DNA from 2 places in the Xanthomonas sp. CFBP 8152 genome. Region 1 is predicted to be linked to the other one. Evidence: predicted binding sites of a transcription regulator. Region 1 holds the regulator's gene; the other holds the start of a gene.
The links. The regulator HrcA, encoded in region 1, represses chaperone genes, less so after heat shock. The targets are predictions, from matches to a motif close to TTNGCACTCNNNNNNNNNGAGTGCNAA.
Positions count from the first base shown of each region.

Region 1 (14,906 bases):
GGATCGCGGCGGCCATCACGACCATATGGTGGACGTGGATACCGGGCATGTCATCGAGTTCGAAAGCGAAGAGATCGAGGCGCTGCAACGGCAGATCGCCGCCCAGCATGGCTACGAGCTGGAGGAGCACTCGCTGGTGCTGTATGTGCGCAAGAAGCGTTCGCGCTGACGGCAAGCCAGCGGCACTGCGACAAACGCACAAGGCGGCTTCGGCCGCCTTGTGCGTTTGTCGCCATCGGCTGCTGGGCAATCCCGGTGGTGGCCGGCAATGCGCCCGGCAGCTCAGGCACTCTGCAGCAGCTTGCGTGCCGCCGCGCGGGCTTCCTTGCTGACTTCCACACCGCCCAGCATGCGTGCCAGTTCTTCCTGGCGCGCCTGCGGGCCGAGCAGTTCGACCGCGCTCTGGGTCATGCCGTCCACTGGCGCCTTGCTGACCCGATAGTGCGTGTGGCCCTTGGCGGCCACCTGCGGCAAGTGGGTCACGCACAGCACCTGGCGCTCTTCGCCCAGGGTGCGCAGCTTCTGCCCGACGATGTCGGCCACTGCGCCGCCGATGCCGGAATCGACTTCGTCGAAGACCATGGTCGGCACGCTGTCCATGCCGAGTGCGGCCACTTCGATGGCCAGCGAAATCCGCGACAGCTCGCCGCCGGAGGCGACCTTGCGCAATGCGCGCGGCGGTTGCCCGGCATTGGCGGCGACCAGGAATTCCACCCGCTCGGCGCCGTTGGGATCCGGACGCAATGCGTCCTGCGGCTGTAGCTGGATCAGGAACTGCCCGCCGCCCATGCCCAGTTCGCCAATCAGCGTGGTGGTGGCGGCCGACAACGCCTCGGCAGCGGTGGTGCGGCTGGCGCTGAGGGTGCTGGCTGCACTGCGCCAGTCGCCAGTCGCCGCGTCGATGTGCTTGTCCAGCTGCTGCAGGCGCTCGTCGGCGCCGCGCAGGTTTTCCACTTCCAGGCTCATGCGGTCGCGTTGGGCGGCCAGCTCGTCCGGGGCCACGCGGTGCTTGCGGGCCAGATCGTGCAGGCGGCCGAGACGGCGCTCCATTGCCTCGAACTGGGCCGGGTCGGCCTCCAGGTCGTCGCGCACGCGGTCGAGCAGGGCCAGCGCCTCCTCTATCTGGATGACCGCGCTATCCAGCAGCGCATCCACCTCGCCCAGGCGCGGCTCGTGCTCGGCCACGCGCGCCAGGTCGTGGCGGCTGTCTTGCAGCAGGCCCAGCGCGGAGGCGCCGTCGTCGCCATTGAGCTGCAGGGCCACGCTGTCGCAGGCGCCGATCAATGCGGTGGCGTGCGCTTGGCGGCGATGATTGACGTCCAGCGCGGCGATCGCGGCCGGGTCCAGGTCCTCGCGTTCCAGTTCGCCGAGCTGGTGTTCGAGAAAGCCGATGCGGTCGGAGACATCGCCTTGCGCGGACAGCGCATCGCGCTCGTCCAGCAGGGCCTGCCAGCGCTGGCTGGCCTGGCGCACCTGTTCGCGCTGCGCGCCGTTGCGGGCGTAGGCGTCGAGCAGGGCGAGCTGGCTGTGGCGGGCCATCAGGGCCTGGTGTTCGTGCTGGCCGTGGATCTCCACCAGCCGCGAGGCCAGCTCCGCCAGTTGCGAAGAGGTGACCGGGCGGCCGTTGATCCAGGCGCGCGAGCCGCCATCGGCACGGATGATCCGGCGCAGTTGGCATTGCCCATCGTCGTCGAGCTCGTTGTCCGACAGCCAGGTCAGGCCCGAATGCCGGGGCGGCAGCTGGAATTCGGCCGACAGTTCGGCGCGGTCGGCGCCGTGGCGGACCACGCCGCTGTCGGCGCGCAGCCCGGACAGAAAGCCCAGCGCGTCCACCATCAGCGACTTGCCGGCGCCGGTTTCGCCGGAAACCACGGTCATGCCCGGCCCGAACTCCAGTTCGGTGGCGCGGACGACGGCGAAATCCTTGATGGAGAGGTGTCTGAGCATGGGGTCGAGTGTGAACGCTTTGGGGCAGCTTAGGGTGAGAGCGGCGGGCAGGGAATAAGACGCTTGCCAACCGCAGGGCCAGACATTATCTATGCCCAGTCTCACCGGATGATCCCATGCGCGCGTCACAGTCCCCAACGCTCGACCCCCGCGCACGCCAACTGCTGCGGACACTGATTGCCCGCTATATCCGCGACGGCGAGCCGGTGGGTTCCAAGACGTTGGCCCAGCACGCGGGGCTGGACGTCAGCCCGGCCACCATCCGCAACATCCTTGCCGATCTGGAGGATGTCGGGCTGCTCAGCTCTCCGCACACCTCGGCCGGGCGGGTGCCCACCGCGCATGGTTACCGGGTGTTCGTCGACAGCCTGGTGCAGATGCAGCCGCCCGGCGAGGAAGAAGTGCGGCGCCTGCGCACCGAGCTGGCCAGCGGTAACGGTACCCAGTCGCTGCTGGGCAGCGCCTCGCAGATGCTGTCGGCGATGAGCCATTTCGTCGGCGTGGTCAGCGCGCCGCGGCGCGAGCAGTTCGCCTTCCGGCATATCGATTTCGTGTCGCTGGACGCGCGTCGGGTGCTGGCGATCCTGGTGTTTGCCGACAACGAGGTGCAGAACCGGGTGATCGAACCGCGCCGGGCCTACGAGCCGGCCGAGCTGGAGCGGGTGGCCAATTACCTCAACGCGCAATTCGCCGGGCGGGCGTTGTCGGACATCCGCGCCTGCCTGCTGCGCGAGTTGCGCATGGCCAAGAACGAGATGGAGCAGCTGCTGGCGCACAGCGTCGATCTGGCCAGCGAGGCGCTGGTGCCGGCCGACGCCGACGACATGGTGATGGCCGGGCAGACCCGCCTGATGGGCGTGCAGGACCTGTCGGACCTTGACCGTCTGCGCGAGCTGTTCGAGGCCTTCGCCAGCAAGCGCGAGATCCTGCAACTGCTCGAACGCACCATCCAGGCGCCGGGCGTGCGCATCTTCATCGGCGAAGAGACCGGCATGGTGTCGCTGGACGATGTCTCGCTGGTCACCGCGCCGTATGCCGCCAATGGCCAGGTGCTGGGCGTGCTGGGCGTGATCGGGCCCAAGCGCATGGCCTACGACCGGGTGATTCCGCTGGTGCAGACCGCCGCCCAGGTGCTGGGCGCGGCCATGGAACCGCCCGGCACGCGATAAGCGGCAGCGATCGACACGATCGTTTTGCTTGAAACGCGCGCGCGCGCCCACATACGGGGTGACGTTGGGGCGGGCGTTCCGCTTGCCCGGGAACTGCACATGAACCAAGACCACCCCGAATTCGACTCCGAAGACCTGTCCCAGAACCCACCCGAGACCGATCCGCTCAAGGCCGAGATCGAGTCGCTGCGCAGCGAGATCGCGCTGGTCAAGGCCGATGCCCTGCGCGAGCGTGCCGATCTTGAAAACCAGCGCAAGCGCATCGCCCGCGATGTCGAAAACGCGCGCAAGTTCGCCAACGAGAAGCTGCTGGGCGAGCTGCTGCCGGTGTTCGACAGCCTGGACGCCGGCCTGACTGCGGCCGGCACCGAGCCCAGTCCGCTGCGTGATGGCCTGGACATGACCTACAAGCAATTGCTCAAGGTCGCGGCCGACAACGGCCTGACCCTGCTCGACCCGGTCGGCCAGCCGTTCAACCCGGACCAGCACCAGGCGATCAGCCAGGGCGAGGCCGAGGGCATCGCCCCGGGCCATGTGGTGCAGGTGTTCCAGAAGGGCTATCTGCTCAACGAGCGTCTGCTGCGCCCGGCCCTGGTGGTCGTGGCCAAGCACGACTGAACCGCAGCGCCCGGCTGAACTGCCCGGCGCATGCGCGAAACGCAGATTCGTGCAGGTGGCTTGAACACCTGCGCACCACCCCCACATCTCAGCCAGACCCGGCGTCGCCGGACACAGCTACAGAATCATCAGGAGCGTATCCATGGGCAAGATCATTGGTATTGACCTCGGCACCACGAACTCGTGCGTGTCGATCATGGACGGCGGCAAGGCCCGCGTCATCGAAAATTCCGAGGGCGATCGCACCACGCCTTCGATCGTCGCCTACACCAAGGATGGCGAAGTGCTGGTCGGTGCCTCGGCCAAGCGCCAGGCGGTGACCAACCCGAAGAACACCTTCTACGCGGTGAAGCGCCTGATCGGCCGCAAGTTCACCGACGCCGAAGTGCAGAAGGATATCTCGCACGTGCCGTACGGCATTCTGGCCCACGACAACGGCGATGCCTGGGTGCAGACCAGCGATGCCAAGCGCATGGCGCCGCAGGAAATCTCTGCCCGCGTGCTGGAAAAGATGAAGAAGACCGCCGAGGACTTCCTGGGCGAGAAGGTCACCGAGGCCGTGATCACGGTGCCGGCGTACTTCAACGACAGCCAGCGTCAGGCCACCAAGGACGCCGGCCGCATCGCCGGTCTGGACGTCAAGCGCATCATCAACGAGCCGACCGCCGCAGCCCTGGCGTATGGCCTGGACAAGAACGGCGGCGACCGCAAGATCGCCGTGTACGACCTGGGCGGCGGTACCTTCGACGTGTCGATCATCGAAATCGCTGAAGTCGATGGCGAGAAGCAGTTCGAAGTGCTGGCCACCAACGGCGACACCTTCCTGGGCGGCGAAGACTTCGATAACCGCGTCATCGAGTACCTGGTCGACGAATTCAACAAGGACCAGGGCATCGACCTGCGCAAGGATCCGTTGGCGCTGCAGCGCCTGAAGGACGCCGCAGAGCGCGCCAAGATCGAGCTGTCGACCAGCCAGCAGACAGAAGTGAACCTGCCGTACGTCACCGCTGATGCCTCCGGTCCGAAGCACCTCAACATCAAGCTGACCCGTGCCAAGCTCGAAGCGCTGGTGGAAGACCTGGTCAAGAAGTCGATCGAGCCGTGCCGCACCGCGTTGAACGATGCCGGCCTGCGCGCCAGCGACATCAACGAAGTGATCCTGGTCGGCGGTCAGACCCGCATGCCGAAGGTGCAGCAGGCGGTTGCCGATTTCTTCGGCAAGGAACCGCGCAAGGACGTCAACCCGGACGAAGCCGTGGCCGTGGGCGCGGCGATCCAGGGCGGCGTGCTGGCCGGCGACGTCAAGGACGTGCTGCTGCTGGACGTGACCCCGCTGTCGCTGGGTATCGAGACCATGGGCGGCGTGTTCACCAAGATCATCGAAAAGAACACCACCATCCCGACCAAGGCCTCGCAGACCTTCTCCACCGCCGAGGACAACCAGTCGGCCGTGACCGTGCACGTGTTGCAGGGCGAGCGCGAGCAGGCCCGCTTCAACAAGTCGCTGGCCAAGTTCGACCTGTCCGGCATCGAGCCGGCGCCGCGCGGCATGCCGCAGGTGGAGGTGTCCTTCGATATCGACGCCAACGGCATCCTGCACGTGTCGGCCAAGGACAAGAAGACCAACAAGGAACAGAAGGTCGAGATCAAGGCAGGTTCCGGTCTGTCGGACGAAGAGATCCAGCGCATGGTCGCCGACGCGGAAGCCAATCGCGAGGAAGACAAGAAGTTCCAGGAATTGGTGCAGGCCCGCAACCAGGCCGATGGTCTGATCCACGCCACCCGCACCGCGATCACCGAGCATGGCAGCAAGGTCGGTGGCGATGTGATCGGCAAGGTGGAAGCGGCACTGTCGGATCTGGAAACCGCCATGAAGAGCGACGACAAGGCGCAGATCGAGGCCCGCAGCAAGACCCTGGAAGAAGCCGGCCAGTCGCTGTACGCCGCCGCCGCCGCGGCAGAGCAGGGCGGCAACGCCGATGCGGCCAGCGGCAACGCGCAGACCTCCAAGGCCGCCGACGACGTGGTGGACGCCGAGTTCACCGAGGTCAAGGACGACAAGAAGGCGTGAGTGGGGAATAGGGAATCGAGAATGGGAGGAGCGGTGCTGCGGCATCGCTCCTTCCCGTTGTCCGACCCTTCCACTTCGATTGCGATTTACTGAGGATGTGCGCTTTGAACGATTTCCGTCTCCCGATTCCCGATTCCCTGTCATGAGCAAACGCGATTACTACGAAGTGCTGGGCGTTGCCCGTGGCGCCAGCGACGAGGAGCTGAAGAAGGCGTATCGGCGCTGTGCGATGAAGCACCACCCGGACCGCAATCCAGGCGACGCTGCTGCCGAGGCGATGTTCAAGGAGTGCAAGGAAGCCTATGAGGTGTTGTCGGACGGCAACAAGCGCCGCGCCTACGATGCGCATGGCCACGCTGCGTTCGAGCACGGCATGGGCGGTGGTGGTGGGCCGGGTGGCCCGGATATGGGAGATATCTTTGGCGATATCTTCGGCAATATTTTCGGCGGTGGCGCCGCCGGTCCGCGCGCTGCGCGACGTGGCGCCGACGTCGGTTATGTGTTGGAACTGGATCTGGAAGAAGCCGTCGCCGGCATCGAGCGCCGCATCGAGATCCCGACCCTGATCGAGTGCGAGCCCTGCCACGGCAGCGGCTCGGAAGACGGCAAGGTGGAAGTGTGCGGGACCTGCCACGGACGCGGCCAGGTGCGCATCCAGCGCGGCATCTTCGCCATGCAGCAGAGCTGCCCGCATTGCGACGGGCGCGGCACGCTGATCCAGAATCCGTGCAAGACCTGCCACGGCGCCGGTCGTGTGGAAGAAGACAAGGTGTTGTCGATCAAGGTGCCTGCCGGTGTGGATACCGGCGACCGCATCCGCCTGGCGGGCGAAGGCGAGGCCGGTCCGGCCGGCACGCCGCCGGGCGATCTGTATGTGGAAGTGCGCGTGCGCGAGCACGCGATCTTCCAGCGCGATGGCGACGACCTGCATTGCGAAGTGCCGATCCGCATCTCGCAGGCCGCGCTGGGCGATATCGTGCGTGTGGCGACCCTGGGCGGGGAGGCGGAGATCCGCATCCCGGCCGAGACCCAGACCGGCAAGCTGTTCCGGTTGCGCGGCAAGGGCGTGCGCTCGGTGCGCAGCCGCACCGAAGGCGATCTGTATTGCCGCGTGGTGGTCGAAACGCCGGTGAACCTGACCGCCGATCAGCGCGCGTTGCTGCAGCAGTTCGAAGCCACGTTCACCGGTGAGGATGCACGCAAGCATTCGCCCAAGTCGGCCACGTTCATCGACGGCGTAAAGGGCTTCTGGGATCGAATGACGTCCTGAGGCTGGGAATCGGGAGTCGGGATTGGGGAATCGTAAGGGCGGCGTGACCGGGCCTGCCGGGATGGTGCGCCAGTGTGGCGATTCGGGATTCGCGGGAGCGGATGCCAGCCTCCGAATGCCAGGAGAATTGCACGGCTGAGCAAGGTTCTCCATACGAATGCCGGCCCCGGGGCCGGCATTTGCGTTCGTGCGGCGGGAGCCCGCAGAGGTAAGGGCGATAGCGACTGCTGCCGGCGCCCAGACAGGCCTGGCGGCGGTGTGTGCGGCGGCAAGCAGACGACGGTCGCATCGATCGACGGTGGGCGTGCCGTGGCGCTGGCGTAAAATGCGGCGATGAACAATCCCCCCGACAGTCATCTGGTCCACGGCCGGCGCCAGCGCCCGGATGGTCCTTCGCCGATCGATGTGATCTCGGTGCAATCGCAGCTGGTGTATGGCCATGCCGGCAACAGCGCTGCGGTGCCGCCGTTGCGTGCGCTGGGCCTGCGGGTGGCGGAAGTGCCCACCACGCTGCTGAGCAACGCGCCTTTCTACGCCACCTTGCGCGGCCGCATCCTGCCGGCCGACTGGTTGGCAGACCTGTTGCTGGGTGCCACCGAGCGCGGTCTGCCGCAGCGCGCCCGCATGCTGGTCTCCGGCTACTTCGGCAGCCTGGCCAATGGCGAGGCGTTTGCCGACTGGCTCGAGCAGACCTTGCCGCAGGCGCCGCAGCTGCGTTACTGCCTGGATCCGGTGATCGGCGACACGCACACCGGCCCGTATGTGGAACCCGGACTGGAGCGCGTCTTCGCCGAGCGGCTGTTGCCGCATGCCTGGCTGGTGACGCCGAATGCGTTCGAGCTCGGGCGCCTGACCGGTTTGCCGAGTCTGCAGCAGGACGATGCCATCGTTGCCGCGCGCGCATTGCTGGCGCGCGGTCCGCAATGGGTGCTCGCACACAGCGTGGCCGGTGCGGACGGTGAGCTGGTGACCCTGGCGGTCAGCGACATGGCACTGTATCGCTGGGCCACGCCGCATCTGCCGGTGGATGTGGCCGGTACCGGCGATGTGCTGATGGCGTTGCTGATCGGTTTGCTGCTGCGCGAGGTGCCGTTCGAGCAGGCGGTGGGGCATGCGCTCAGCGGCGTGCACAGCGCGCTGGAAGCGACCCTGGCTGCGGGCTTTGAAGAGTTCGATGTGCTGGCCGCCGCCCCGGCCGCCCTCGCTGCCGCACCGCGCTTTGCCGTCGAGCGATTGGCATGACGCAGCCGGTGGTCGGCATCGTCGGCATCGCCGGCGCCTACGGGCGCTGGCTGGCGCAGTTTTTGCGCACGCGCATGCGGCTGGAGGTGATCGGCTTCGATCCGGCCGGTGACGGCGACATCGACGAAGCCACGTTGGCGCAGCGAGCGGATGTGTTGATTTTCTCTGCACCGATTCGCCACACCGCCGGCTTGATCGAGCGCTATGTGGACCTTGCCGGCCCGCGCGCCGCGTCGCAGTTGTGGATGGATGTCACCTCGATCAAGCAGGCGCCGGTTGCCGCGATGCTGGCCTCGTCGGCCGAGGTCGTCGGCCTGCATCCGATGACCGCACCTCCCAAATCGCCGACCTTGAAAGGGCGGGTGATGGTGGTCTGCCAGGCGCGCCTGCAGCAGTGGTCCACGTGGGTACAGGCGCTGTGTGCCGCGTTGCAGGCCGAGTGCGTGTACGCTACGCCCGAGCACCACGACCGCGTGATGGCGCTGGTGCAGGCAATGGTACACGCCACCCATCTGGCGCAAGCCGGCACCATGCGCCACTACGCGCCGCTGCTCGGCGAGCTGCGCGCGCTGATGCCGTATCGCTCGGCCTCGTTCGAGCTCGATACCGCGGTGATCGCGCGCATCCTCTCGCTCAATCCGGCGATCTACGAAGACATCCAGTTCGGCAATCCCTACGTCGGCGAGATGCTCGATCGGCTATTGCTGCAACTGCAGGAGCTGCGCGGCCTGGTCGCGCAGGGCGACGATGCGGCGCGCGCGCAGTTCCGCGCCCGGTTCCTGGACGACAACGCGCAGGCGCTGCAGGGCGAGTCGCTCGCCGCCGGCAACTACACCTATGAGCGCGTGGGCTACCTGCTGGCCGACCTCACCGAGCCGCTGACCCTGAGCGTGTATCTGCCGGAAGACCAGCCCGGGTCGTTGCGTGCGTTGCTGCATGTGTTCGAGCAGCATGGAGTGAACCTTTCGTCGATCCACTCCTCACGTACGCCGGTGGGTGAGTTGCATTTCCGCATCGGGTTCGAGCCGGGCAGCGATCGCGCGGCGCTGGCGCAGGCAGCCAGCGACATCGACCGCAGCGACATCGGGCGGGTGCTGGAGCGTTCCGATCGCATCGGGTAGCAGCAGTGCAGTGCGGCCGTGGGCTTGCCCACTGTCGATGGCCGCATCAGGGTGCAGATGTCAGGCACCGATCATGTGCTGGCCGAGCGATACCGCATGCGATGCATCGAGGGCGAGGGTGATTGTCGCTCGGCGCAATGCCAAATAACACGCACCGGTTTCATCCACACAGGGTGTGGATGAAACCTGCACAAGCATGTGGATAACTGCGCGCAGCCATTGCGCTGCAACGGCTACGGGCAAGTTGGTCAAAAAATGACCAGTGCTATTTCAGGGCGTCGACAGGCGCAGCTCGCCACCAGCGGTGATGAAGCGCTGGCCTTGCCGTTGCAGGCGGCGGCCATCGGGCAGTTCGTAGCGTGGCGCCTTGTTCGGCTGCGTGCGGGCTTGCTGCCCGTTGCGGGATTCGAGCTCGTCGCGGAATTCGATGATGACGTAGGACTCGCCATCTGCACCGATTGCGGGAAATTGCCGGAAAGACATACGCACCTCCGAAGGATTTCAGGGTCGCAGTGCGAGTCGTCAGGGACCGCACGCCCGGCGCCGGGCCGGTGCAGGCGAGCATGCGCAGGCAGGTGTTACCCGGGCGTCATTGCGCACTGCGGAAACGCTTGGCGAGCCGGCCGGCAGCCTGCTCAACGGCCCAGCTGCAACGCGTCCCGGTCGGCCGTTGCCGCTGCCAGCTCGGCACGCGCCGAGGCGATCCGCGCCTGCGCATCGATCAGGCGCACGCGGGCATCGTTGGCGGTCTCCTCGCGCTGATTGACCAGGAAGAAATCGCCCGATCCCAGTTCGAAGCGGCGGCGCTCGGCCGCGGCGAGGCGGTCGGCCAGGCTGCGTTCTTCGTCGGCGATCCTGGCCAGCCGCTCGGCAGCGGTGAGCGAGATGACGACCGACTCGACCTCCACCGTGATCTGGTCGCGCAGGTAGCGGCTGCGCTGATCCAGCGCCTCGATCTCGGCGCGTGCTTCGGCGACCTTGCCCTTGGCGGCGCGGTTTTCCAGCGGCACGCTGAAGCGGAAGCCGATGATCGCATCGGTCGGCGAGCGGTTCGGGCCGCCCACACCGGGCGCGCCCAGGTCCTTGCTGACCTCGAAGCTGACATCCAGGCGTGGTTTGAGATCGTTCTGCGCCAGCATCAGTCGCGCGGTGGCCTGATCGATACGGGTCAGCACCGCGCGGTAATCGGGGCGCTCCACCGGTGCGGTGATCCTGCTGGCACCGGCCAGACCTTCCAGCGCCGAGGTATCGGCCGGCAGGCGTTCGGTGGAGACGATCAACGGCATGCCGGCGTCGTCGCGCAGGTACAGCGACAGGGCATTGGCGGCATTGGCGAAGTCCTGTTCCGAGCGCACCACCAGCGCGCGCCGGCGGACCAGGTTCTGGTCGTTCTCGGTCAGCAGGATGGTGGGCCGCGCGCCCAGCGTCACCTGCCGTGAAATCGCATTGCGGCGCTGCTCGGCCAGCTGCAGCAGGTCGCTGTAGGCGCGCAGTTTCAGGCCGGCCGCGACCCAGCTCTGGTAGGCATCCACCGCGCGGCGTTGGACGCCGATGGCGACCATTTGCGCCTCGTACTGGGCGACATCGATATCGCCACCGGCAACGTTGCGGCGGGTGCGGCGCTCGTCGACCACCCGGTCGCGCAGCAGCGCATACAGCGCGCCGACTTTCACTTCGCCGCCGCGGTCGGTGTAGGACTTGTCCTCGTAGACCGGGAACGCACCGCGCGAGGAACGATAACCGCCGTAGTAATAGCCGCCGTTGTCGTCGAAGGGACGCTTGACGGTGCTTTCGATCGTGCTGCCGTCGTAGTAGCCGGCCTCGCGCGAGCGGCCGTCGAGATCGAACACGGTATCGAACGCACCGTCGGCCGAGATGCCCTTGCCCTCGGCCTGGCGGACCTTGGCCAGCGCTTCGACGATCTGCGGGGAAGAGCGGGCAGAGGAGCGCAGCACGTCATCCAGCGTCAGCGGGGTGGTCTGGGCGGCGACCACGCCCGGGGCGAGCGCGATCAGCACGGCGACAAGACGGCGGATCATTTCTTGCCGGTCTCGTCGTCTTCGGCCTTGGGCGCCGCCTTGGCCTTGCCCTCATCCTGCGTCGTCGTTGCCGCCGGACGGCGGCCGAACTCCAGCGGGAAATTGTTGAGCTGGCGCCACAGTTCGTAGCCCACCCTCACCGTTTCGCCCTGCACCCAGCCGCGCACCTTGCCGCCCTGGCGGGCGAATTCCTGCGCCGGCCAGGCCGGCTTGCCCGGCTGCGGTTCGACCAGGATACGGAACAGCCCATCGGGCGCGGCATTGGGGTCGATGGCGCGCACGCGGCCATCGAACATGCCGTGCGCCACTGACGGCCAGCCGCTGAACTGGATCGCCGGCCAGCCCTCGAACTCCAGCCGCACCGGGCGGCCGGGGCGGATCAGCGGCACGTCGCGACCGTCGATATACAACTCGACCGCACGCTCCACCCGCTCCGGCGCAATCACCGCCAGCACCGTGCCGGGCGAGACCATCGCACTGCCGCTGGCGGCGTTGAGCTGCTGCACGCGGCCATCGCGCGGTGCGCGCACCAACTGCGCCGACTGGCGGTTCAACTGGATGTCGATGCGGGTCAGCTTGGCGCGCGATTCGGCCAGCTTGGCATCGGCCTCGGCGACCTTGATCTGGGTCAGTTCGAAGTCGCGGCGGCCGGCCAGCCCTTCGGCGAGCAATTGCCTGCTGCGCGCCACATCGATGCTGGCAACCGCGCGCGATTGCTGGATCGCGGTGATTTCCGCCTGCACCTGGGCCCGTTCGCTGGCCAGGCGAACAAGCAGATCCGGGTCCAGGTCGCCGACGCGCGCGATCGGATCGCCGCGCGAGACATGCTGGCCGTCGTGCACATACCAGCGTTCGACCCGGCCTGGCACGAAGGCGGTGACCTGCTGCTGGCGGTCGCCCGGATCCAGCGCCACCACCTGGCCCTTGCCGCTGGCGGTCTGCACCCACGGCGCTAGCGCCAGGATCGCGCTGGCAATGACAATGCCGATCAGCAGCATCCAGGCCAGCGCCTTGGCGATGCTGGGTGGGCGCATCGCCGCCAGGGTGGGGAAGTGCGCGTTGCGATCAGTAGCGTGCTGCATCGTTGGCCTCCTGCGTGGAGGCGATCAGTTCGGCGCGGGTGGCAAAGCGCTGCTGTCGCTCGGGCTGCAGGTGGAACCAGCCATCCAGGGTGATGTCTTCCGGCCGGCCGGTGCACAGCAGCACGGTGGTGCCGGCCGCCTTCAGGCGTCGCAGCACGCCGGCCAGGCGGTCGGCGGGAATCAGGTCGTACAGCTGCGACAGCATCAGCACGCGCGGGCGCACCAACAGCGCGTTGGCCAGCTTCAAGGCCATCACTTCACCGATCCACAGCGGATAGCCGGAGGCGGCCAACCGCGTGTCCAGGCCGTGCGGCAGCGCGGCGATGCGGGTGCGCAAGCCCACCGCATCGATTGCTTCCAGCATCGCTTCGGAGCTCACATCGGCCGACGCCAGCGCCAGATATTCGCGGATGGTGACCTCGACGATGGTCGGCCGGTCGAGCACCGTCACTTCCGAGCGCAACAGATACATGTCGAAGGTGGCCATGTCCGCACCGCCCACCATGACCAGCCCGCGATCGGGTACCACATGGCGCTTGAGGATCATCGCCAGCAGCCGCTCCGCGCCGCCATCGGCGATCGTCACCAGCTGCTCGCCGGCAGCCAGCGAAAAATCGAAACGCGCGCCGTCGATCACCACGCCATCCAGGCGCACCGCGCTGTTGCCGGGCGTCTTGCCGGGCGCCACGACCGCACGTTCCTGCGGAATGGCGAACAGCAGCGACAGTTCCTCGGAGCTGGCGACCAGGTCGTAGAACGCGTCCAGATACGCACCGAGTTGCGAGATGCCGTAGAAGACCGCGCTGAGGATCAGCTCGGCGGCCACCAGCTGGCCGATCGATAGCTCGCCACGCAGGATCAGGTTGCCGCCCAGCGCCAGCAGCGCCGCGCTGGCGATCGCATAGACCAGCAGGAACGCGACCGTCTGGGTAAAACTGTAACGGAAGTGGCGCCGATGCCGGTCGACATAGGCGGCGGTGACGGACTCGGAGCGGTCCATCGCAAAGTTGAGGTGGCGGCTGGATTTATAGAAGCCGTTGGAGCCGCCGACACTTTCCAGCCAGCGCGCGGCCTCGTGCTTGGCATGGCTCAGGTCGACCGCGGTGCGGATCGACCCGCGCGACCAGATCATCCAGATGCCGAAGATGACCAGCAGCAGCAAGGCATTGAAGCCCAGAAAGAACGGGTGGTAGAAACTGGTGAGTATCAGCCCGACCGCCGATTGCAGCACGATGGTGAAGGCGCCGATGGCCAGGCTCGGCACCGCTTTCTGCACCACCACCAGATCGAAGTAGCGATTGAACATGTCGCCGCGGTTCTGATCGGCGAAGAATGGATTCTGCGCATGCACTGCGCGCACGGTGATTTCCGACACCACGCGCGCGAACAGCCGGCGCTCGAACAGCGCCATGACCCATACCCGCATCGCGCTCAGGCCGGCCACCAGCAGCAACAGGCCCAGCAACAGGCTCGACAGGGTCCACAACGGCGCCGGCAGTGCGGTATTGGCCACGCTGTTGATCAGCAACTGCACCGAGATCGGCGTGGCCAGCGACAGCAGGCTGATCGCGACCCCGTACACCATGGCCAGGCGCACATAGGGCATGTCCGGCCCGACGATCTCCGCCAGCCAGGCTCCCGCTTCCCGCCATCCGATCTGCTTGCCCGCCATTCGATTTCCGTTGATGAGTTCAATGAAGCATTGACGAGTTGCAGCTGGCGAACAAGGCCGCCGCGCTTATTCGACGCATAGGATTTTCCTATGCGGCCACCGCACGCAGAAGATCGGCGATCAGGCCGAAGGCCGGCGCGCGTCCTGCGCCCTGCCGCCACAACAGCCCGATCTCCCTATAGTAGCGTCCGCCTTTGATCGGCCGGACCACGACATCGTCGCCCTCGCGGATTTCCTGGCGCACATACAGGTCTGGCAGCAGTGCAAGACCCATGCCCATCCCGGCCATCTGGCGGATCGCATCCAGGCTGGTGCCTTCGTAATCGCGCAGCACATTGGCACCGACGTCCATGGCGATCGCCGCAACCTGTTCGGCCAGGCGGTACTCGGGCATCAAGGTGAGCAGGTTGGCGCCACGTAGATCGGCCGGCGTGATGCAGGTCTTGGCACGCAACGGGTGATCGGCGGCCATGGTCACATGCAGCGGTTCGCGAAACAGCCGCTCGCTATGCAGGCCGCGCCCGGCCACCGGCAATTGCGCCAGGATCAGGTCGTGCACGCCGCTGGCCAGGCCACTGGCGAGCACGGTGGGCAGGCCTTCGCGCACGTGCACGCGCAGTGCCGGGTGTTCGCGATGCAGGCGCGCCACCAGGCTCGGCATCAGGTAGGCGCCCA
Region 1 covers NZ_JACHNO010000003.1:674,116-689,021, forward strand. Annotated here, with positions in the region: gene fur (ferric iron uptake transcriptional regulator) at 1-169, shown strand, start outside; gene recN (DNA repair protein RecN) at 283-1,947, opposite strand; gene hrcA (heat-inducible transcriptional repressor HrcA) at 2,064-3,116, shown strand; gene grpE (nucleotide exchange factor GrpE) at 3,216-3,734, shown strand; gene dnaK (molecular chaperone DnaK) at 3,877-5,805, shown strand; gene dnaJ (molecular chaperone DnaJ) at 5,948-7,075, shown strand; gene pdxY (pyridoxal kinase) at 7,409-8,317, shown strand; gene FHT09_RS14855 (prephenate dehydrogenase) at 8,314-9,438, shown strand; gene FHT09_RS14860 (hypothetical protein) at 9,709-9,921, opposite strand; gene FHT09_RS14865 (TolC family protein) at 10,074-11,477, opposite strand; gene FHT09_RS14870 (HlyD family efflux transporter periplasmic adaptor subunit) at 11,474-12,559, opposite strand; gene FHT09_RS14875 (ABC transporter ATP-binding protein) at 12,543-14,231, opposite strand; gene FHT09_RS14880 (hydrogen peroxide-inducible genes activator) at 14,320-14,906, opposite strand, start outside.

Region 2 (14,906 bases), on a different contig from region 1:
TCAGCAGCACGATCATGTGCACTTCGGGATGATTGCTGGTGATGGCCGTGGCCACCTGCTGCATCATCATGGTCTTACCGGCCTTGGGCGGGGAGACGATCAGCGCGCGCTGACCCTTGCCCTGCGGCGCCATCAGATCCAGGATGCGGCCGGTGATGTCCTCGGTCGATCCATCGCCACGCTCCAGCCGGAAGCGCCGGCGCGGGAACAGCGGGGTCAAGTTCTCGAACAGCACCTTGTTCTTGCTGGCTTCCAGCGGCTCGCCATTGATGGTGTCGACGATCGACAGCGCGAAATAGCGTTCGCCGTCCTTGGGGAAGCGGATGCGGCCGGACAGGTGATCGCCGGTGCGCAGGTTGAAGCGACGGATCTGGCTGGGCGAGATATAGGTATCGTCCGGGCCGGCCAGGTAGCTGGCTTCTGCGGCACGCAGGAAGCCGAAGCCGTCAGGCAGGATTTCCAGCACACCGTCGGCGGCAACGCCTTCGCCGTGGCGGGTCAGCACCTTGAGCAGGGCGAAGATCACGTCCTGCTTGCGCGCGCGCGCCACGCCTTCCTGGATGTTGAGCTGGTCGGCGATGTCCAGCAGCTTCTGCGCCGGCATCCGCTTGAGATCGCTCAGCGAATAGACCGGGAAACCTTCCGGCACGGCCGGGTGCGGACGCGCGATGAACGGCTCGTTGCTGCCATCGGACGACGGCATGCCGCCGCCGCCCTCGTTGCCGAAGCGGTCGCGTCCACGGTCGCGGCGGTTGCGGAAGCGGTCACGGCGGTTGCCCTGCTGATTCTGCCCCTGGCCCTGACCTTGCTGGTTCTGGCCGCCATTCTGGGCTTGATCCTGGCCCTGGCCCTGACCTTGCGCCTGTGCCTGTGCCTGACCCTGGTTCTGGCCCTGAGCCCGGTGCTGCGCCTGATTCTGGTTCTGCTGCTGCTGCGCCTGATTGAAGCGCTGCTGCTGTGTCTGGCCACCCTCGCGGGAGTCGCCATGGGTGTCGCCGCCCGGGTTGCCCTGGTTGGCGCTGGGGGTGTTACCGGCATAAGAGGCGCCATCGCCGGACGTCTGCGCCGGTGCCGAGTCGGCAGCGTGCGACGGTGCCTGCGGGGCACGTGGAGCGTCGGATGCGGGGCTGGCGGGCAAGGGCAGGTTGGGCTGCTGCGCGCCACCGTCGTCGGTGGCAGCGGCGGTCTTGCTCACGCGCGGCTTGCGCACGCGCTTCTCGACAGGAGCGTCGACGCTGCTCCCGGTATCGGAGGAAGGATGATCGGACAAGTGCGTGATTCCTCGCTAAGAGTGCGAGCGCCCGGCTGGGGGGCGAACTTTAGGTGATGGGAGTCTAGAAGAGGTTTCTAGAGGGGTACGTCGGCGCACGAACGTGCTCCGGATCAACTGACACTATCACCGCTGCGCGCAACCGCGCAAGCGCCTGCCGCAGCAGGATTTAACTGCTGGCGCATCACCGGGCGCCCATCGCTGGACGCCCACCCGCTCAGGCGGCCGCGCCGCCCAGGGTCTTGTCGATCATCTGGGTCAGCTGGCCCTTGCCAACCGCACCGATCTGGGTGGCCTGCACCTGCCCGTCCTTGAACAGCAACAGCATCGGGATCGAACGCACGTGGTACTTGATGGCCAGGGCGCGGTTCTGGTCCACATTGACCTTGGCAACCTTCAGTCTGCCCTGGTATGTATCGGCCAGATCGTCCAGCACCGGGGCGATCATCTTGCAGGGTCCGCACCACTCGGCCCAGAAATCCACCAGCACCGGTTCGCCGGATTGCAGTACAGCTGTATCGAAGTCGGCATCGCCGACATGTTGAACCTTGTCGCTCACGTTGGGTCTCCTGGAAACCAAAACGGCCCGCCCGAACGGGCAGGCCGCTACATTGCGTTAAACTGGGGCATTGCGCGACTGAATCAAGTATCAGTCCTGAAGCCGCGCTGTCCGCCACAACAGCCGCAGTTTGCGACGCTGTCGGCATCGATGCAAGCCGCGCCCGGGCTGCCCAGGGCGCCTCACGAAGACGGAATAATGAGCGACAAACCGCTGACCGATTTGACTTTTTCCACGTTCGACCTGCATCCGGCGCTGATCGCCGGGCTGGAGAGCGCCGGGTTTACCCGCTGTACCCCGATCCAGGCGCTGACCCTGCCGGTCGCGCTGCCGGGCGGCGACGTCGCCGGCCAGGCCCAGACCGGCACCGGCAAGACCCTGGCGTTCCTGGTGGCGGTGATGAACCGCCTGCTGATCCGCCCGGCGCTGGCAGACCGCAAGCCGGAAGACCCGCGCGCGCTGATCCTGGCACCGACCCGCGAACTGGCGATCCAGATCCACAAGGATGCGGTCAAGTTCGGCGCCGACCTGGGCCTGCGCTTTGCGCTGGTCTACGGCGGAGTGGACTACGACAAGCAGCGCGAGCTGCTGCAGCAGGGCGTGGACGTGATCATCGCCACCCCGGGCCGGCTGATCGATTACGTCAAGCAGCACAAGGTGGTCTCGCTGCACGCCTGCGAGATCTGCGTGCTGGACGAAGCCGACCGCATGTTCGACCTGGGCTTCATCAAGGACATCCGCTTCCTGCTGCGGCGCATGCCCGAGCGCGGGACCCGGCAGACCCTGCTGTTCTCGGCCACGCTCAGCCATCGCGTGCTCGAGCTCGCCTACGAGCACATGAACGAGCCGGAAAAGCTGGTCGTCGAAACGGAAAGCATCACCGCCGCGCGGGTGCGCCAGCGCATCTATTTCCCCTCCGACGAAGAGAAGCAGACGCTGCTGTTGGGCCTGCTGTCGCGTAGCGAAGGCGCGCGCACCATGGTGTTCGTCAATACCAAGGCGTTCGTCGAGCGCGTGGCGCGCACCCTGGAGCGGCATGGCTACCGGGTCGGCGTGCTGTCGGGCGATGTGCCGCAGAAGAAGCGCGAGTCGCTGCTCAACCGCTTCCAGAAGGGACAGCTCGAAATCCTGGTCGCCACCGACGTGGCCGCGCGCGGTCTGCATATCGACGGGGTCAAATACGTCTACAACTACGACCTGCCGTTCGATGCGGAAGACTACGTGCACCGCATCGGCCGTACCGCGCGGCTGGGCGAAGAGGGCGATGCGATCAGCTTCGCCTGCGAGCGCTATGCGATGAGCCTGCCGGACATCGAGGCCTATATCGAGCAGAAGATCCCGGTCGAGCCGGTGACCTCCGAGCTGCTGACGCCGCTGCCGCGCACCGCGCGCGTGCCGGTGGAAGGCGAAGAGGCCGACGACGATGCGGGCGACAGCGTGGGCACGATCTTCCGCGAGGCGCGCGAACAGCGTGCTGCCGAAGAGCAGCGCCGCGGTGGCGGTCGCAGCGGCCCGGGCGGTGCGTCGCGCAGCGGCAATGGCGGCGGTCGTCGCGACGGCGGCAGCGCCGATGGCAAGCCGCGTCCGCGTCGCAAGCCGCGTGTGGAGGGCGCAGCCCCGGCCGCGGCAGCGCCGAGCGAAACGCCGGTGGTTGCTGCGGCGTCGGTCGAGGCGCCTTCCACCATCGTGGCCGATGCCGAGCGCGCACCGCGCAAGCGGCGGCGTCGTCGCAACGGCCGTCCGGTCGAGGGTGCCGAGCCGGCAGTGGCCTCCACACCGGTTGCCGCACCTGCCGCACCGCGCAAGCCCACCCAGGTGGTCGCCAAACCGGTGCGCAGCGCCGCCAAGCCGTCCGGCAGCCCGTCGCTGCTGAGCCGTATCGGTCGTCGTCTGCGCTCGCTGGTGTCCGGCAACTGATCGCCTACGGCCTGCGTCGCATCGCCGGGCTCCGGCGATGCGACGCAAGCGCTGGCGCTCCGGCATAATCGCCGGATGACCGTTCTGCGTTTCGACAACGTCAGCAAGCACTACGCCGGTGGCCACCAGGCGCTGACCGATGTCAGCTTCGAAGTGGCCGATGGCGAGATGCTGTTCGTGACCGGCCACTCCGGCGCCGGCAAAAGCACCCTGCTCAAATTGATCCACCTCAGCGAGCGACCCAGCCAGGGCGCGGTGCTGCTGGGCGAACGCAACCTGCTCAAGGTGCGCGGCCGGCAGATTCCGCTGCACCGTCGTCAGGTGGGTGCGGTCTATCAGGACCATCGTCTGCTCAACGACCGCAGCATCGCCGAGAACGTGGCGTTGCCGCTGATCCTGCGCGGCACCCGGCGTGCCGAGATCGGCAAGCGGGTGCGCTCGGCACTGGAGCGGATCGGTCTGGCCCATCGCGAGAGGGCCTTGCCGTCGCAGTTGTCGGCCGGCGAGCAGCAGCGCGTGGGCATCGCCCGCGCCATCGTCGGCGAACCGCGCCTGCTGGTGGCCGATGAGCCCACCGGCAATCTGGATCCGGCGCTGGCCGCGGAAATCATGCAGTTGTTCGCCGAGCTGCCCGCGCGCGGCACCAGCGTGCTGGTGGTCAGCCACGATTTGGCCCTGCTCAAGCAGATGCGCAAGCGCGTGCTGATCCTGGATCACGGCCGGCTGGTCGACGACATCTCGCCGCAGGATCTGGCCGAATGAGCAAACCCGCCAATACCGACGCCGTCGCCCCCTCGCGGGTCGGCGTGTGGATCGACCACCATCTGCACAGCATCGCCTTCAGCCTGGGCCGTGCCATGCGCAAGCCCTGGGCCACCTTGCTGACCATCGTGGTGATGGCGCTGGCGCTGGCCTTGCCGCTGGGGCTGTCGATCGCGCTGGACAACGTCAAGTTGCTGGCCGGCAGCGTGCAGCAGTCGCGCGAGATCAATCTGTTCCTGAAGGTCGAGATCGGCGCCGAGGCCGCGCGGGCCCTGGCCGGCGAGCTGCGCGCGCGCCCGGACGTTGCCCAGGTCACGCTGCGTACGCCGGCGCAGGGGCTGACCGAGCTGCGCGAGAGCGCCAAGCTCGACGAGGCGATCGATGCGCTGGGCGACAACCCGCTGCCCACGCTGTTGGTCGTCACGCCCACCGAGACCGCCGACGATGCGCAGCTGGCCGGCGCGCTGCAGGCCTTGCCGCAGGCCGACCAGGTGCAGCACGACGCGTTGTGGCGCAAGCGCCTGGATGGCTGGCTGCACTTCGGCGAGCGGCTGGTGCAGGTGCTGTCGGCACTGCTGGGCGTCGGCGCGGTGCTGGTGGTGGGCAATACGGTGCGGTTGGACATCCAGTCGCGGCGCGAGGAAATCGGCGTGCTGCAATTGCTGGGCGCCAGCGATGGCTTCATCCGGCGTCCGTTCCTGTATCTGGGGGCCTGGTACGGGCTCGGTGCCGGCGCCGTGGCGCTCGCGCTGATCGCCGCCTCCGGGCTGGCGCTGCGCGCGCCGTTGGCGATCCTGGCCGACAGCTACGGCAGCTCCTTTACCCTGCACGGGCTGGATCTGCTGCATTCTGCGATGGTCCTGGTCGGCACGCTGGTCCTGGGCTGGCTGGGCGCCTGGCTGGTGACCGGCCATTTCCTTCGCCAGACCCGTCCCACCGAGACCTGAGGCCTGCCATGCACCCACCAGATCTCAAGCACCTGATCAGTGACGCGCCGCGCGTGATGGTGGTCGATGGCTCCAAGCTGGTGCGCAAGCTGATCGCCGATGTGTTGCAGCGCGATCTGCCCAACGTGCAGGTGATCGGCTGCTCCAGCATCGCCGAGGCGCGCCACGCGCTGGAAGCCGGTGCGGTGGATCTGGTCACCACCTCGCTGTCGTTGCCCGATGGCGACGGTCTGACCCTGGCGCGCAGCGTGCGCGAAGCGGCCGGCCAGGCCTATGTGCCGGTGATCGTGGTCTCCGGCGACGCGCAGCAGCATCTGGTGGAGCGTCGCTTCACCGAGTACGTCACCGATTATTTCGACAAGGCGCTGGGTCACGAAGCCCTGGCGACCTTCATCCGCGGCTATGTGCAGCCCGAGCCGGTGGTCGGCGCGACCGTGCTGTACATCGAGGACAGCCGCGTGGTGGCCGAGGCGACCAAGCGCATGCTCGAGCGGCAGAGCCTGAAGGTGGTGCATGTGCTCACCGCCGAGGATGCCTTCGCGCTGCTGACCGCCGAGTCGCTGGGCCGCACCGAGCGCCGCATCGACGTGGTGCTGACCGATGTGACCCTGAAGGGCGAGCTCAACGGCCGCGACGTGGTCGAGCGCATCCGCATCGACTTCGCCTACGGCAAGCGCCGGCTGCCGGTGCTGGTGATGACCGGCGACACCAATCCGCGCAACCAGTCCGAACTGCTGCGCGCCGGCGCCAACGATCTGGTGCAAAAACCCATCGAAGAACGTCTGCTGGTGACCAAGGTGCTGTTCCAGCTGCGCCTGGCACGGCTCGAGGATCAGGCGGTCACGCTATGACCGAAGTGGCTGAGGTGGAAGCACGTATCCAATTGGAACCGTCGTGGAAGGCGCGGGTGGGCGATTGGTTACTGCGCCCGGAAATGCAGGAGCTGTCCGCATTCCTGCGCCAGCGCAAGGCGGCCGGCGCGCGGGTGTTCCCGCCGGGCCCGCAGATCTTTGCGGCCTTCGATGCCACCCCGTTCGAACAGGTCAAGGTGGTGATCCTTGGCCAGGACCCGTATCACGGCGAAGGCCAGGCGCATGGGCTGTGCTTTTCGGTGTTGCCCGGCGTGCCGGTGCCGCCGTCGCTGCTCAACATCTACAAGGAGATCCAGGACGACCTGGGCATCGCGCGGCCGGACCATGGCTATCTGATGCCGTGGGCGCGTCAGGGCGTGCTGCTGCTCAATGCGGTGCTGACGGTAGAGCAGGGCAGGGCTGGCGCGCACCAGAACAAGGGGTGGGAGGGCTTCACCGACCATGTCGTGGAGACCCTCAACCGCGAGCGTGAAGGCCTGGTGTTCCTGCTCTGGGGCAGCTACGCGCAGGCCAAGGGCAAGGTCATCGACCAGGCGCGCCATCGCGTGTTCAAGGCCCCGCATCCCTCGCCGTTGTCAGCGCATCGCGGCTTTCTGGGTTGCCAGCACTTCTCCAAGACCAACGAGCACCTGCAGCGCCGTGGGCTCGGTCCGATCGACTGGTCGCTGCCGCCGCGCAACGCGCTGGACACCACCTCGTCCAGGGGCTGAACGATCCTGGCGTCGGTCCATTTCGCGGCGTCTTTGTCACGGTCTGCGCAGGACGGCGGTGGTAGCGTAAGCGCCTGAAGTCGGGAGCTTTGCCTTAGAACGACGACACTGCAAAAAGCCCGAACGTCCTATAAATGGAATGCTGGGAACTCTTTCTGTACCCGGCAGTCCACTAGTTCGACTGCTAAGATGGTGCCCTATGAACCAGATCACCTCGACTGCCCTTGTGGCAAACAATCTCCCGATTCCCAGTGCGCTCGGTTCGCTGGACGCCTACATCGGTGCCGTGCACCAGATCCCGGTGCTGTCGGTCGATGAGGAACAGAATCTTGCCCGTCGCTTCCGTGACGAGCTGGATCTGGACGCCGCGCGCGAGCTGGTCCATTCCCATCTGCGCTTCGTGGTGCACGTCGCTCGCGGCTACAACGGCTACGGCCTGCCGCTTGGCGACCTGATCCAGGAAGGCAATATCGGCCTGATGAAGGCGGTCAAGCGCTTCGACCCGGAAATGGGCGTGCGCCTGGTCAGCTTCGCGGTGCATTGGATCCGTGCCGAAATGCACGAGTTCATTCTGAAGAACTGGCGCATCGTCAAGGTCGCCACGACCAAGGCGCAGCGCAAGCTGTTCTTCAACCTGCGCAAGTCCAAGACCCGCCTGGGCTGGCTCAATGCGTCCGAGGTGACCGCAGTCGCCAAGGACCTGAACGTCTCCGAGCGCGAAGTGATGGAGATGGAGTCGCGTCTGTCCGGTCGCGATATCGGCTTCGATGCCTCGTCCGACGAAGACGACGATCACGGCCCGCCGTCGCCGGTGAGCTACCTGGTGGCCAACGACGAAGATCCGTCGCAGGCTTACGAGCGTCACGACAGCGAAGACAATCAGCTGCAGCTGCTGCGCGAAGGCATGGCCGGCCTGGACACGCGCTCGCGCGATATCGTCAAGCGTCGCTGGCTGGACTCCGACTCCAAGGTGACGCTGCAGGAGCTGGCCGACGAGTACGGCGTGTCGGCCGAGCGTATCCGCCAGATCGAGGCGAATGCGCTGAAGAAGATGAAGGCACTGTTCGTCGCCTGATCCCTGATCGCGCGGCAGGTGGTATAGAAACGGCCCGGTTTTCCGGGCCGTTTGCATGTGTGGCGCTGCCGATGCTTCGCGTCCGAAGCCTGGTGGTTGCCCGTCGATGATCGACTACGTACGGCGGCCGCCTGCGCTATTCCGGCAGGCGCGCCACCGGCAGATGCCAGCCATAGCGGATGGCCATGAAACGCAGCCCGAAACAGACCAGCGCGCCGGTTGCCAGCGACCAGGCCTGCGGCACGTCGAGCATGTGCCCGATCGCGACCAGGCCGCCACCGGCCAGCGCGGCGACCGCATACAGCTCGGCCTGCAGCACCACCGGCGTCCGCGCCACCAGCAGATCGCGCGCGATGCCGCCGCCGATGCCGCTGAGCATGCCAAGCAAGGTCGCGCTGAGCGGGGTGAGCTGATAGTCGAGCGCCTTGCTGGTGCCGTAGACCGCAAACAGCGCCAACCCGGCCGCGTCGAACAGCTGCACCGGGTTACGCAGCCGTTCCACCGCCGCATGCCAGTAGAAACCGGCCACGCCGGCCAGGCAGGCGACCAGCAGGTACTGCGGATGCACCAGCGCGGCCGGCGGGGTGGCGCCGATCAGCACATCGCGCACGATGCCGCCGGACACCGCCGCCGCGCACGACAGCACCAGTACGCCGAACAGATCCAGGCGATTGCACACCGCCACGGTCGCACCGCTGAGGGCGAACACGAAGGTGCCGAGCAGATCCAGCAGAAACAGGAGAGTGGTCACGATCAGACTGTCGCATCAGGCCGCACAGCATCGCGCACGGCCTGCGGCGCTGTCATCCGTCCTTGCTGCTGGGCGGCGGGTCGTCGGTGGCACCGCCGAAGATGATGCGCGCGGCGCGCTGGTAGCTCCAGTACGCCATCGCCCAGTTCACCAGCACCACGAACCGGTTGCGGAAACCGATCAGGAAGTACACATGCGCGGCCAGCCAGAACCACCAGGCCACGATGCCGGAAAGCTTGAGCTTGCCCACATGCACGATGGCGGCCATGCGGCCGATCGTGGCCAGGTTGCCGTAGTCCTGATAACGGAAAGCCGGTGCAGGCTGACCGCGATGGCGGGCGCGGATCGTCCTGGCGATGTGCTTGCCCATCTGCTTTGCCGCCGGTGCCACACCCGGCACCGGGCGCCCGTCCTGCTGGACCGAGGCCAGGTCGCCGCCGACGAAGATCTCCGGGTGGCCAGGCACGCTCAGGTCCGGCTCCACCAGTACGCGGCCGGCGCGGTCCAGCGGCACGCCGAGCGTGCGCGCCAGCGGCGATGCGGCCACGCCGGCGGCCCATACCACGGTGCGTGCAGGCACGAAGGTCTCGCCGAGCTGATAGCCCAGCGCATCGATATGGCTGACCGGCGTGCCAGTGTGCACTTCCACCCCCAGGCGCTCGAGCTGCTTGCGCGCCTTGGCGGTGAGGTCGTCCGGGAACGAGGGCAGCACGCGCGGCCCGGCTTCGACCAGGCGCACGCGCGCCTGCTGCGGGTCGATATGGCGGAATTCGTTCTTGAGCGTGTGACGGGCGATTTCGGCCAGCGTGCCGGCCAGCTCGACGCCGGTCGGGCCGCCGCCGACCACGGCAAAACTCAGCCAGGCCGCGCGTGCGGCCGGGTCGGATTCGGCCTCGGCGCGCTCGAAGGCGAGCAGCAACTTGCGCCGCAGCACCAGCGCGTCGTACAGCGTCTTCAGGCCGGGCGCATGCTCGGCCCATTGATCGTTGCCGAAGTAGGCGTGAGTGGCGCCAGCGGCCAGCAGCAGCATGTCGTAGCCGAGCGTGCTGCCGTCGGCGAGCACCACCTCACGGCGGGCGGGTGCGATTTCAGCGACGTCGCCGAGCAGCACTTCGACGTTGCGCTGCTCGCGCAGGATGTGGCGCAACGGCGCGGCGATATCCGGTGCCGACAGCCCGGCGGTGGCGACCTGGTACAGCAGCGGCTGGAACAGGTGATGGTTCTGGCGGTCGATCAGGGTGATGCGGATGCCGGGATCGTCGAGCGCGCGGGTGGCCCATAAGCCGGCAAAACCGCCGCCAACCACAACCAGGTGCAGCGGAGCTTGGGAGGGGGAAGAAGTCATCGTAAGGTCCGATGGAATGCGACGCGGGCGCATCAGCTTGCCGCATCGTCAATGAATAGGATGCGTGCGCATGGCGCGTCTACGGCATCATGTCGTCTCTCATTCAGTCATCCGGTCACCGCATGTCGTCGCTGCCACCTCCCTTGCCGCCGCCGCCGTCCCCGCCGCCGATGCCGCCCGCACCGTCATCCGCCGCGCGGCCGAAAAAGAGGATCAGCAGCGTGACGATCGGCCTGCTGGGCTGCCTGTTGCCGCTCGCGGTGGTGGTGATCGGCGCCTTCGTCTGGTTGATCGTAACCGGGTGGTCGCTGTTTGCCGATCAGGCGCGCACCGCCCTGCAGGACGATGCGGTGATGCAGGCACAGATCGGCCAGATCCACACGATGCGGTTGGATCTGTATCGCACCAGTCTTGCGCCGGGCATCGATGACTTCGTCTTCGAGGTGGAAGGCGAACGTGGCGGTGGCCGGGTGCATGCCACCCTGGTCAGCGAGGGCGCCGATCGCGAACTGCTGACTGGCGGCGTGCTCACGCTGCACGATGGCCGGTACTTCCCGCTGGGCGGCACGGACGGCGGCGCTCGTGGCATCGACGTCGATGCCAACGATTTCTACAAGGAATGACCATGATCGACAATCCCGACAAACGCATCGCCTTGCTGATCGATGCCGACAACGCGCCGGCCGGCAAGATCGATGTGGTGCTGGCCGAAGTGGCGCGCTATGGCGTGGCCAACGTGCGCCGTGCCTACGGCAACTGGAAGAGCCCGCACCTGAAGAGCTGGGAAGCGGCGCTGCACGAATATGCGATCCGGCCGATCCAGCAATTTGCCTACAGCTCGGGAAAGAACGCCTCGGACATGGCGATGGTGATCGATGCGATGGATCTGCTGTACGCGCGCAATCTGGATGGCTTTGCGATCGTCTCCAGCGATGCGGATTTCACTCCGCTGGTGATGCGTCTGCTCACCGATGGCATGAAGGTGTACGGCTTTGGCGAGAAGAAAACCCCGGCGCCGTTCGTCAATGCCTGTTCCAAGTTCACCTATGTCGAAGCGCTGGGCGAGCAGGCGGCAGCGGCCAGCGACACCGCCGCCGGCCGCAAGGACGCCACCGCGCTGCGCGGCGACACCCGGCTGGTGCAGATGCTGCGCAATGCGATCGACAGTGCCTGCGAAGACGATGGCTGGGCGCACCTGGGGGCGGTGGGCAAGCAGGTGGCCAACCAGGCCTCGTTCGATCCGCGCAATTACGGCTATCGCAAACTCAGCGACCTGGTGCGTGCGATCGGCCTGTTCGAGATCAAGCAGGACGAGCAGGCCTTGTGGGTGCGCGATGCGCCCAAGGGCGGGCGGGCGAAAGCGGCGCAGACAGCGGCCGCTGTCGCCACGCAGGCGTCCACCGCGAAGCGTCCGGCGCGCACGACGCCCAAGCCGGCAGCGGGGAAATGAGGGGGGCCGACGCTGCAACGCAATCGGCTGCAGGCAGCGCCTCGATCACGCTATGGGGACGGCGCAATTCCAGCAATGTGCGCAAGGTGCTGTGGTGCGCCGAAGAAGCCGGGGTGACCTATACCTCGATCGAAGTCGGCGGTGCGTTTGGTCGCAACGACACGCCCGAGTATCGCGCGTTGAATCCCAACGGTCTGGTGCCGACGATGCAGGATGGCGACTTGGTGCTGTGGGAGTCCAATGCGATCGTGCGCTACCTGGCTGCGCAATATGCGCCGGCCCTGTATCCACAGGCACCGGCCGAACGCGCGCTGGGCGATCGCTGGATGGACTGGACCACCTCGACGTTTGCCGGCGTGTTCCGCGACCTGTTCTGGGGCGTGCTGCGCACGCCGGAGGCCGAGCGCGATCCTGCGCGCATCGCCGCGGCCCTGACGCGCTCGGGCGAACTGCTCGCACGCGCGGATGCGGCCCTGGCGCAGCAGCCGTATCTGTCCGGCGCACAATTTGCGATGGGCGATATTCCGCTGGGCAGCTTCATCTACGCGTGGTTCGAAATGCCGATCGAGCGGCCCGAGCTGCCGCATCTGCAGGCGTGGTACCAGCGCCTGCGCGCGCGGCCCGCGTACCAGCGTGGGGTGATGACTGCGCTTACCTGAGTTTCGCGCCACAGCTCAGGCCAGCGTGGTTCATGGCAAGCACCGCACGCGCCGCCGACCCAACACGTTGCTGCAAGTACGGGGCCTCGCACATCGCGCAGCCAAGTAGCTCGCGTTGTCGTAGGAGCGCACCGGGGCGCGATGGCATTCCCGGTAACGCCACATCGCGCCCAGGTGCGCTCCTACAACACCTGGGTCTGGCTGCTGCGCTGCCCCGCGTGCGATACGCCTGCACTAATACAGATCGATCGGATCCACATCCAGCGACCAGCGCACGCGTCGCGCCTGCGGCAGCGCATAGATCGCGGGCAGCTGCGCGTCCAGCAAGCGATGCAGCGCCGAACGTTGTTGCGCGGACAACAGCAACTGGGTGCGCTGGAAACCGGCGCGGCGCGGCATCGGTGCGGGCATCGGGCCGTAGCATTCCACTGCGGCAAACGCGGGCGATTGCGCGGTGCTGTCTGCGGTGGTCAGGCCGCGCACCGCCAGCAGGAATTGGTTGGCCGCGGCCACGTCCTTGGCCTCGGCGCGGAACAGCGCCAGATGCGCGAACGGCGGAAATCCCGCGGCCTCGCGCTGCTGCAGTTCGGCATCGGCGAAGGCGTGGTAACCGCCGTTGACCAGGGTCTGCAGCAAGGGGTGTTCGGGGTGATGGGTCTGCAGCCAGACCTCGCCGGGGCGGTCGGCGCGCCCGGCGCGTCCGGCCACCTGGATCAGCTGCTGGGAGAGTTTTTCGGCGGCACGGAAGTCGGCCGAGAACAGGCCTTCGTCGATGCCGACCACCACCACCATGGTCAGCCGTGGCAGATCGTGACCCTTGGCCAGGATCTGGGTGCCGACCAGGATGCCGGCCTCGCTGCCCAGGCGCGCCAGCTGGGTCTCCAGCGCATCGCGGCGCTGGGTGGTGCTGCGGTCGATGCGCACCACCGGAAACTCCGGGAATGCTTCGGTCAGGCGTTCTTCCAGCCGCTCGGTGCCGATGCCTTGCGGCTGCAGCGCCAGGCTGGCACAGGCCGGGCAGGCCAGCGGTGCCGACTGGCGCGCGCCGCAGTGATGGCATTGCAGGCGCCGCCCGCCGGCGTGCACGGTCATCGGGGTCTGGTGCAGCGGCGTGCTGCAGCGCTGGCAGGCGGCGGTCCAGCCGCAGTCGTGGCAGAGCAGCACCGGCGCATAGCCGCGGCGGTTCTTGAACACCAGCACCTGCTCGCCACGCGCCAGGGTGGCGCCGATGCCGGCCAGCACCTCCGGCGACAGGCCGTCCTTGAGCGGGCGCTTGCGCACGTCGAGCACGCGCACGCGCGGCGGACGCGCCTCGCCGGCCCGGCGCGACAGGCGCAGATGCCGGTAGCGACCGGAATAGGCGTTGTGCAGGCTTTCCAGCGACGGCGTGGCGCTGCCCAGGATCACCGGCACATCCAGCGCCTTGCCGCGCACCAGCGCGAAGTCACGGGCGTGATAGCGGATGCCGTCCTGCTGTTTGTAGCTGCCGTCGTGTTCTTCGTCGATCACGATCAGCCCGGCATTGGGCAGCGGGGTGAACACCGCCGAGCGCGTGCCGACGATCAGCTTGGCTTCGCCGCGCCACGCCGCCGCCCACACCCGTGCCCGCTCGCCATCGGACAGGCCCGAATGCAGCGCGTGCACCGGCACGCCCAGGCGGGCGCGGAAGCGGCCCAGGGTCTGCGGGGTCAGGCCGATCTCCGGCACCAGCACCAGCGCCTGGCGACCGGCCGCCATGCAGTCGGCGATCGCTTGCAGGTAGACCTCGGTCTTGCCGCTGCCGGTGACGCCATCGAGCAGATAGGTGGCAAAACCGCCCTGCGCACGGATCGCGTCGGCGGCGGACTGCTGTTCGTCGTTGAGCTGCGGGCCGCTGCCGGGGCGGGGCGGGATGCTGTCGGCCGGCACCGCCACGCGCTCGGCATGGCCGCGCTTGGCCAGGCTGCGTGCGGCCTGCCGCCACTGCGGCAGCAATGGGTCCAGCTGTTCTTCGCCCAGCGCACCGGTGAGCAGCAGGGCGGCCAGCAAGGCGGGGCGGCTGCCGGCGCGCAGGCTGGCGGTACCGCTGCGCCCGGCCTCGGTAAGCTGCCAGGCCCAGGCGTGGGTGTCGGCCAGCGGCTCGCCGCGGCGCAGCGGGCCGGGCAGGGCGCTGGACTGGGCCTCGCCCAGCGGGGCGTGGGTGTAGCGCGCCAGCCACTGCAGCGAACGGGCCAGCTCCTCGACCAGCAGCGGCGCGTCGTCGCACCATGCCAGTGCCGGGCGCAGCCCCTCGGCGGAGGCCAGCTGGCCGATCTCCACCACCACCCCGACCAGCTCGCGCGGCCCGAACGGCACCCGCACCCGGCAGCCGACCCGCGCCGGGTCGGTCAACGGGGCATCGGCCGGAGGCAGATAGTCGAACAGTTGGGGCAGCGGCACCGGCAGGGCGACGCGCAAGGTGGCGACGGTCGAAGACATCCGGCCAGTCTACCGACCCTGCCCAGTACCCGGCAGACGCTGATCGATCGCCCTCGAATCGGCGCTTCGGCTTACGACGCGTTTGTGTGATCGAAGTGATAAATCCGACGTAAACCTATGTGAGGGTTGAGG
Region 2 covers NZ_JACHNO010000001.1:63,763-78,668, forward strand. Annotated here, with positions in the region: gene rho (transcription termination factor Rho) at 1-1,270, opposite strand, end outside; gene trxA (thioredoxin TrxA) at 1,488-1,829, opposite strand; gene rhlB (ATP-dependent RNA helicase RhlB) at 2,028-3,746, shown strand; gene ftsE (cell division ATP-binding protein FtsE) at 3,822-4,508, shown strand; gene ftsX (permease-like cell division protein FtsX) at 4,505-5,455, shown strand; gene FHT09_RS00290 (response regulator) at 5,464-6,306, shown strand; gene ung (uracil-DNA glycosylase) at 6,312-7,037, shown strand; gene rpoH (RNA polymerase sigma factor RpoH) at 7,237-8,112, shown strand; gene FHT09_RS00305 (trimeric intracellular cation channel family protein) at 8,249-8,863, opposite strand; gene FHT09_RS00310 (NAD(P)/FAD-dependent oxidoreductase) at 8,916-10,208, opposite strand; gene FHT09_RS00315 (hypothetical protein) at 10,430-10,831, shown strand; gene FHT09_RS00320 (NYN domain-containing protein) at 10,828-11,658, shown strand; gene FHT09_RS00325 (glutathione S-transferase) at 11,655-12,317, shown strand; gene FHT09_RS00330 (primosomal protein N') at 12,552-14,774, opposite strand.
Region 2: the regulator HrcA is predicted to act here: its motif matches at 7,199-7,225, upstream of rpoH (RNA polymerase sigma factor RpoH).